Regions from separate parts of the Cohnella sp. GCM10012308 genome, predicted to be linked through region 1. Evidence: predicted binding sites of a transcription regulator. Region 1 holds the regulator's gene; the other holds the start of a gene.
The links. The regulator CtsR, encoded in region 1, represses protease genes until heat stress. The targets are predictions, from matches to a motif close to ATGGTCAATAAAGGTCAAACA.

Region 1 (4,455 bases):
GCGAAAAGAAATGAGCCCGGAAACGTCGAGCGCATAGCGCCGGATACGGCGGCGGTCGCGGGGCTGTATGCCAAAGCGGCATTGCGATATACGGGCACGCTGGACAGAACCGAGGAGTGGTGGACGCGCAAGCGGTGGAGCACGCCGGGCCTGCTTGCCTTGTATCGCAACGAGGCGGGCGAGCCGGAAGGCTATCTCCATTATCAGGTGGAAAATCGGGTCATGACGGTGCTCGAGTGGGTATCCGTCACGGAAGGGGCCCGCAGAGGGCTGTGGGACTTCGTCGGCAACCATGATTCCATGATCGACCGGCTCCTGTTGACGATGCCTTCGGATGACCCGCTGCCGTTTCTGGTCGCCGATCCCCGCTTCAAGCAGGAAACGCATCCGTACTTCATGTCGCGAATCGTAGATGCCGAAGCGTTCGTATCCCAATACCGGTTCGCCTCCGGCGCGGAAGATTCGCTGCTGCTTCGCCTCCAGGATGCGCATGCCGCCTGGAACGACGGTACGTTCCGGCTGTCGATCGGGGCGGACGGGAAAGCGGAGATGGCTCGCGCGGAAGACGATTCCGCTGCTGCGGTCACGCTCGATATTCAGACGCTGACCGCGCTGCTATTGGGCGGGCGCCGTCCGGGATTGTTGGCCGAGGCCGGAAGACTGGGCGGCGATTCGTATGTCGTCGATCTGCTCGAGCGCCGCGTGCCGAGATACGATACGTATTTGATGGACTTTTTCTGAAAGACCGAGAAAGGCGCATTGCCAATTCGTCCAATTTGGGCGGCATTTGCATTGCGCCTTTTGCAACCATTGCAGCTCGGTGACTGCTGCTCAAGTAGGAGGCCGGCGCTACGACTTTGGACCTTTGGCAGCTTCGTACCTGTCGAGCGCCTCCTGGACGAGATCCCTGCCGGGGAGCTTCGAATTGATACGCAGCAGTAGAACGATTGCGATTACGAGCAGAATCGTATTAACAATGGCCATGAAGGATCACCGCTTCCAATGAGATTTATAATGTAAATGATAACCAGTTCGGTAGGAGAAGAAAAGCGCAAGCACACGATCGTTAAACAGACCCGAATCGGTGCATACTGAGGAGGAGAGCGACTAGGCGCCCGCTGCCGGACGGAATAACCGGCGGGGTTGCATTTTATTATAAAGTGCGTATAATATGGTTATAGTCAAAGAAAGTCAAAGTCAGAAGTCGAAGCCGTTCTCCGGAAAGGGGGTTAGGCTCTTGCTATGCGTAACATATCCGATCTGATCGAGCACTATCTGAAGCAGATTTTGCAGAGCAGCGCAGGCTCGATCGAGATTCAGCGGGGTGATCTCGCGGAGAGGTTCTCATGCGTGCCCTCCCAGATCAACTACGTCATCAGCACGCGGTTTACGCTCGAAAAGGGGTATAGTGTAGAGAGTAAACGAGGAGGCGGAGGCTACATCCGCATTCAGCGCGTGGACCTCCCCTCGCTGGAAGCCGTGCAGCGTCTGCTGCATCAGAGCGCAGGCAGCCGTATTGACGAAAACAAGGCCAACGGTTTGATCTATCAGCTCGAAGAGGCCGGCATCGTTACCGCCCGGGAGGCGCATCTAATGCGCACCGCGCTGTCAACGGAGGCGCTGCCGCTTAAGCAGCCGTTGCAGGACGAGCTGAGGTCCAACCTGATGCGGGTCATGCTGCTGGCGCTTCTCGCGCGTTAGATTTTTCCAATATCATGTTACCTAACCTATATAGCCGTGGGGAGGAGATCAAGGTGGTATGCCAGGAGTGCGGCCAGAGGCCGGCTACGCTTCATTTTTCAAAGTACGTCAACGGAGAAAAGACGGAGCTGCACATATGCGAGGCATGCGCGAGGGAGAAGGGCGAGCTCATTCCGGGCACGTCGTCAGGCTTTTCCATCCATAATCTGCTCTCCGGCCTCATGGACTTCGACCCCTCCGGATTGTCCGGCGCCAAAGCGCAAGTCCAACAGCAGCAGCGCTGCGAGGGCTGCGGGATGACGTACGGTCAGTTCAGCAAGCTCGGCCGGTTCGGCTGCGCCCATTGCTACAAGCAGTTCGCGGAACGGCTCGATCCTTTGTTGAAGCGGGTGCACGGGAATACGGTCCATGTAGGCAAAGTACCGAAGCGGGCCGGCGGACTGGTCAGGCTGCGTCGCGAGATCGACGGCTTGAAGCGGGAGATGCAGAGCCGGATCGAAGGCGAGGATTTTGAATCCGCGGCCGACCTGCGCGACCGCATCCGCGAGCTCGAGCGCGAAGTCCAGAACGGTTAGGGGGCACGGCACATGGGTAATCGGAAATATACCGCGGAGGCGCTGAGCCCCTGGATGAAGGAAGACGCGCCGGATCGCGACGTCGTGCTGAGCAGTCGGGTCCGCATCGCCCGGAACTTGCGGCATCTGCCGTTTCCGATGATGTCCAGCGCCGACCAAGCTTCCGAAGCGATGGATCGGCTGCTGTCGGTAAACGAGAGCGGCAGGCTGAACGGGCTCGGGGAAGTCAGCAGCGTGCGCCTGTCCGAGCTGAGCGAGCTGGAGAAACAGGTGCTGGTGGAAAAGCATCTGATCAGCCCGGCGCTTGCGAATCAGGCCCAACATGCCGCGCTGATGCTCGGCCCCGGCGAAGACGTCAGCCTGATGGTGAACGAAGAGGACCATTTGCGCATTCAATGTCTGCATGCGGGATTTCAATTAAAGGAGACCTGGGATACCGCGAGCAAGATCGACGATATCTTCGAGGAGGCCGTCGACTATGCCTTCGACGAGAAGTACGGCTTCCTGACCAGCTGTCCTACTAACGTCGGCACGGGCATTCGCGCTTCTGTCATGATGCATCTGCCTGCGCTCGTCATGACAGGGCAGATCAACCGGATCCTGTCGGCGGTCACGCAGGTCGGTCTGGCGGTCAGGGGCATGTACGGCGAAGGCAGCGAAGCGACGGGCAACCTGTTTCAGGTATCCAACCAAATCACGCTCGGCCAGTCCGAGACCGAGATCATCGACCATCTGCATGCGGTCGCCCGCCAGATCATCGAGCACGAGAAGGCGGCGCGGGCCAAGCTGATGGGCGAATCGAGACTCAAGGTCGAGGACCGCATCAAAAGGTCGTACGGCATTCTGAGCTATGCGGCCGTCATCGATGCGAAGGAAGCTTCTCAGCGTCTGTCGGATCTGCGGCTGGGCATCCATCTGGGCCTGCTGCCCGAGGTGGAAGAGGGAACGCTTAACGAGCTGCTCGTCTCGATCCAGCCGGGATTTTTGCAGCAGGCGTACGGTGACGCGCTTAGTCCGGAGCAGCGGGACATGACCCGCGCCCAAATGATCTCGTCCAGACTGGCAACTCATGCCTAAATCATCTATTCTTATATTATACGGAGGAGGTGCTGTCTCATGATGTTCGGACGATTCACCGAACGCGCACAAAAGGTTCTTGCATTGGCACAGGAAGAAGCGGTGCGCTTGGGACACAACAATATCGGCACGGAGCACATTTTGCTCGGTCTTATCCGCGAAGGCGAGTCCATCGCCGCCAAGGCGCTGATCGCGCTGGGCCTCGGACTCGAGAAGATCCAGGACGAAGTCGAATCCCTCATCGGACGCGGCCAGGAGCAGCCGACCAACATCGCTTACACCCCGCGCGCGAAAAAGGTCATCGAGCTGTCGATGGACGAAGCGCGCAAGCTCGGCCATACGTACGTCGGCACGGAGCATATCCTGCTCGGTCTGATCCGCGAAGGCGAGGGCGTGGCGGCACGCGTGCTCAATAACCTCGGCATCAGCCTGAACAAGGCGCGCCAGCAGGTATTGCAGCTCCTCGGGAGCAGCGAGAGCGTATCTCAGAATCACGGGCCTTCTAACAATGTAAGCACGCCTACCCTCGACGGCCTCGCCCGCGACTTGACGGCGAGCGCCCGCGACAACAATATCGACCCGGTCATCGGGCGCGCCAAGGAGATCGAACGCGTGATCCAGGTGCTCTCCCGCCGGACCAAGAACAACCCGGTCCTCATCGGCGAGCCCGGCGTCGGCAAGACGGCGATCGCCGAAGGTCTGGCGCAACGCATCGTGAACAACGAGATTCCCGAGACGCTGCGCGACAAGCGCGTCATGACGCTCGACATGGGCTCCGTCGTCGCCGGTACCAAGTACCGCGGCGAATTCGAAGACCGTCTGAAGAAGATCATGGACGAGATTCGCCAAGCCGGCAATGTCATCCTGTTCATCGACGAGCTGCACACGCTGATCGGCGCCGGAGGCGCGGAAGGCGCGATCGACGCGTCCAATATTCTGAAGCCGGCGCTCGCGAGAGGCGAGCTCCAGTGCATCGGCGCGACGACGCTCGACGAATACCGCAAGTATATCGAGAAGGATGCCGCGCTCGAGCGCCGCTTCCAGCCGATTACCGTCGACCAGCCGTCGCCCGAAGAAGCGATTCAGATTCTGAATGGCTTGC
Region 2 (4,455 bases), on a different contig from region 1:
AGGCGCACGGAGCGCCGAGACCACTTGTTCTGCCGGACCGGGAGCTGCGTCCCGGTCCTGGGGTGCCGGCGTCAGCGTCAGACGCCGGCATGCTTAAGCGCTTCTTCGGCCGCCGCCTCGTCGGTGACGAGCATGTCGTCGTGCCCGAAGCGCATGACCGCGGCGATCGCCTCGCCCTTGCTGCGTCCGCCGGCGATGCCGATGACCGATTCGGCCGCCTCGATATCCTCGAGGCGGAGGCCGGCGGTCGCCATGCGATGCACGACGGCGCCCTCCCGGTCGAAATAGTAGCCGAACGCCTCCGCTAGCGCGCCGTCGCGCAGAATCTCCTGCACGGTGCCGGCGTCGAGCTTGCGCCGGCGGGCCATGGCGCTAGCGTCCCCGATGCCGTGAACGACGATACGCGCGCTGCGGATCATGTCCACGACCTCCCGCACGTTCGGCTCCTGCATGATCGTCTGGTAGGCGTCCTCGCTCAGATGATCCGGCACGTGCAGCATCCGGTACCGGGCGCCCGTCCGCTTGGCGAGCTCGGAGGCGATCGTGTTGGCCTGGTAGTCTACGCTCTCGCCGAGACCGCCGCGCGCCGGCACGAACCAGTTGTCGCGCAGCGGCGAGGGCACCGAGAATTGGGAAGCCATGCGGGCCATCGTCGTGCCGCCCATGACGGCGACGACGTCGCCGGGACCGATGACGCGGCGCAGCACCTTGCTGCCCGCGCGGCCCAGCTCGCGCTTGGCCTCCTCGGAGACGTCGGAGTCGCCGGGAACGACGACCGCCTGCTTCAGGCCGAACCGCTTGCGAAGCGCCGCTTCCAGGTCGGACAGCCCGAACAGCTCGCGGACCATCGGCTCCATCTCGTCCAGCAGGCGGCGTCCGCGCTCGGTCAGGCTGACGCCCGTTGTCCCCGCCTCGACGAGGCCCTGCGAGCGGAGCAGGTCGAGCTCCGCCCGCAGCGTCCGCTCCGTCAGCTCCAGGCTAGCCGCCAGCGTCCGTCTGCCGCCCGTGCCCGTGACTCCGATGCGGCGCAGAATGTCGTAGCGCTTCTGCAGCACCTGCATGATATCGGGCACGAGCTTTTGTTGCATCTCGAGAATGTTCCGCATCCTTTACCGTCACTCCCTTGAATGCCGTATGCATATGGCCGGAATGCGACGGGGAATCACGGTATGGGACCAATTACGTCCCACTGTGACATTTTAAGTCCCACTTCCTGTTTTCATTTTATCGGATTCTCCGGCGCGTTGCAAGCCCAAGATACGGCCGCGGACGAAGCATGCGAGCCCCGCGCAGCCGCATGGACATGGGAAGACCTCGTACCCTTTTTACCCCGATCGAATCCTTTTCAAAGCCCTTGCTTTTCCACATCCTATCGCCTATAATGAATCTTGCTGTTATCGACATGCGCCCGTGGTCCAACGGATATGACGCAGGCCTCCGGAGCCTGAGATTGGGGTTCGATTCCCTACGGGCGCGCCATATTTCGTTCTAATAGGCTGTTTAGCCGAAACTTATGATGCAGCAGACGCGCCCGTGACATACGGGCGCTTTTTTTGACCTATGTTTGACTTTCTTTGACATTGGGTTCATGATCCATTAGAATGGATTCACGGTCGATCCGCGCCTTTCCGGGAGATTCGGAGCAAGGACCGCCACACCACTATTCACAACCCCGAGGAGGGATCACGCAATGAGCTTTGTCCCTATGGTCGTCGAACAGACTAATCGAGGAGAGCGGGCATACGACATCTATTCCCGTCTGCTCAAGGACCGCATCATCTTCCTGGGCACCCAGGTCAACGATGTGGTCGCCAACTCCATCATCGCGCAGATGCTGTTCCTCGCGGCCGAAGATCCGGAGAAAGACATCCACTTATACATCAACAGCCCAGGCGGCTCCATTACGGCCGGCATGGCGATCTTCGATACGATGCAGTACATCAAGCCGGACGTCTCCACGATCTGCGTCGGCATGGCCGCCTCCATGGGCGCGTTCCTGCTTGCGGCAGGCGCCAAGGGCAAGCGCTTCGCGCTGCCGAACGCCGAAGTGATGATCCACCAGCCGCTCGGCGGCGCCGAGGGCCAGGCGAGCGACATCGAGATCCGCGCCCGCCGCATCCTCAAGCTCCGCGACAAGCTGAACCGCATCCTCTCCGAGCGCACGGGCCAGCCGCTCGAACGCATCGAGAAGGATACGGACCGCGACAACTTCATGGAAGCCGAGACGGCAAGAGAGTACGGTCTCGTCGACAAGGTTATCGAGAAGGTTTAAGGGGAACCCGCTCAGCGCGTTCCATCGGCAAAAAGCCCGCATGAAGCGCCGTATCCCGGCGCTTCATGCGGGCTTTTGCTTTGGCCGGCGAACGCCCCGAACCTCCTGTTACAAAAAAGGCGCCGTTCCCCGCACACAGGGTCAGCGCCTCTTTTTAATAACCGTTTACTTCAGCTTGGCGTACTCCGCGTTCAGCTCCTCCATCCCCTGCGAGCCGCCGGCCTTCATCCACTTGTCGACCGCTTTGTGCCAGCCGGCATCGTCGATCTCGCCCAGAATATATTGCAACCTGGCGTCGTTCTTGATCTTGTCCAGCTCGCCGCTCTTCTCGGTGAGGGTCTGGGACTGGATGGAAAACGCCGGATTGGACACCGCGATCGTCACATTGTCGGCGAACATCTGCTTGACCTTGCCGGCCAGCGGCGTATCCTTCGCCTTCAGGGTGGGGATCTCGTCGCTGACGACGGACAACTGCACGATGGGCAGCCTGTCCTCGGTCCGCAGAGCAAGCTCCTGCTCCGTGGCGGCGACCAAGCCGTCCTCCAGATGATAATGCGTCCCTTCGATGCCCCATGCCAGCAGGTTGGCGACGTCTTCGTCGAACATCTTGTCGAAGAAGCCCAGAATGCCTCTCATCTGCTCTTCGGTTTTCACCGCGCTCTTAGGGAACATGAAGATGCCGTTGTACCCCGGCGAAGCCATGATCCGCTCGCCCTTCGGGCCCTCGATCCGCGAGATTACGTCGATTTCTCCCTGCGGATTGGTTTTCTTGACGGCGACGTCCATGCTCGGTGCATCGTCGAGTGCGGTGGAGATCATCATGCCCGCCTTGCCCCCCTCCAGCATCGCTCTGGACTGGCTGCCTTCGGTCACCGCGAAGTCCGGATTCACCAGCTTCTCGTCGTAGAGCCGCTTGAAGAACTTCAGCGCGTTCAGCTGCTCCTCCGTCGTAAAGCTCGGAATCAGCTTGCCGTCCCGCTCCTCGTAGTCGTTGCCCGCCCCGAAGAAGCCCGCCAGCATATGAAAATCGTTGAAGCCCTTGCGGGACACGAGACCGTAGGTGTCGTTCTTGCCGTTCCCGTCGGGGTCCTTCAGCGTAAAAGCCTTGATGACCTCGTACAGCTCATCCAGCGTTTTAGGCTCCGACAGTCCCACCTTGTCCAGCCAGTCCTTCCGGTAGATGATCCCGCCGCGCGCCAGCACCCGGGGACGGTACAGCGCATAGTTTTTGCCGTCATGGGAGGCATTCCGCAGAACATCCGGGTTGAGCTTGGCACTCAGATTGGGATAATCCTTCAGCATCGGACCGATCCCCCAGAAGGCGCCGGAACGGACGCCGCTTACGACGGCAGGGGCATAGATGACCCCATCCAGATGGGAGATGACCGTCGCCTGCTTCAGGTCGCCGGAGGCCAGACTGACGGACAGCTTATCCTTGTACGCCGCGTCCGGCACCCAGGTGATGTCCAGCTTGGTGTTCGTCATTTCCTCGAGCTTCTTGATAATCGGGTTGTTCTTGGGCGCTTCCGTGGAGTAATACGGCATCATCATGGAGATCACGAGCGGCGTTTTGGCCGTCTCCGAAGCGGCTGAGGGAGCGGCTGCGGAGGAGTTGCCAGACGGCGCGTTTGCCGTCCCCTCGTTATTCCCTCCGCACCCGGCCAGCAGTCCCGCAGACATCGCTCCGACGCCGATGACCGGCAATAGCTTGTTCCATCTTTTCATCCCGACAACCTCTCCCTTTGTTTAAAGTGTACCTCATATGTGAAAAGCCGGCAGCCTTTGCGGCCGATCAGCCTTTTACCGAGCCCAGCAGCACGCCCTTGGCGAAGTGCTTCTGCAAAAACGGGTAGACGAGAAGAATCGGCAGGTTCGCGAAAACGATGACCGCGGATTTGAGCGTCTGCTCCGGCGGAAGCACGAAGTCCGGGCCCATGTCCGTCGCGTCGCCTACGCCGCCTTGAGACAGAATGACGATTTGCCGCATCAGCACCTGCACCGGCCATTTATCGGGATCGTTCAGATACAGGATCGGCGCCAGAAACGCATTCCAATGGCCTACCGCATAAAACAGCGAGAACGTAGCGATGGCGGGCAGAGACAGCGGAATTACGATCCGGGCCAGAATATACGGATGGCTCGCGCCGTCCATCTTGGCCGATTCCTCGAGACCGTCGGGAAGC

Region 2: a site for CtsR is predicted at 1,562-1,582, ahead of clpP (ATP-dependent Clp endopeptidase proteolytic subunit ClpP). Genes of this name have one in related genera too.

Annotation. Positions count from the first base shown of each region.
Region 1 is NZ_JBHRYU010000041.1:3,252-7,706, forward strand. Features, by position in the region: gene ACFOTD_RS30085 (GNAT family N-acetyltransferase) at 1-741, shown strand, start outside; gene ACFOTD_RS30090 (hypothetical protein) at 850-984, opposite strand; gene ACFOTD_RS30095 (CtsR family transcriptional regulator) at 1,243-1,701, shown strand; gene mcsA (protein-arginine kinase activator protein McsA) at 1,755-2,276, shown strand; gene ACFOTD_RS30105 (protein arginine kinase) at 2,289-3,353, shown strand; gene ACFOTD_RS30110 (ATP-dependent Clp protease ATP-binding subunit) at 3,393-4,455, shown strand, end outside.
Region 2 is NZ_JBHRYU010000005.1:39,278-43,732, reverse strand. Features, by position in the region: gene ACFOTD_RS08450 (sugar-binding transcriptional regulator) at 78-1,106, opposite strand; tRNA gene ACFOTD_RS08445 (tRNA-Arg) at 1,405-1,479, shown strand; gene clpP (ATP-dependent Clp endopeptidase proteolytic subunit ClpP) at 1,691-2,272, shown strand; gene ACFOTD_RS08435 (extracellular solute-binding protein) at 2,438-3,997, opposite strand; gene ACFOTD_RS08430 (carbohydrate ABC transporter permease) at 4,065-4,455, opposite strand, start outside.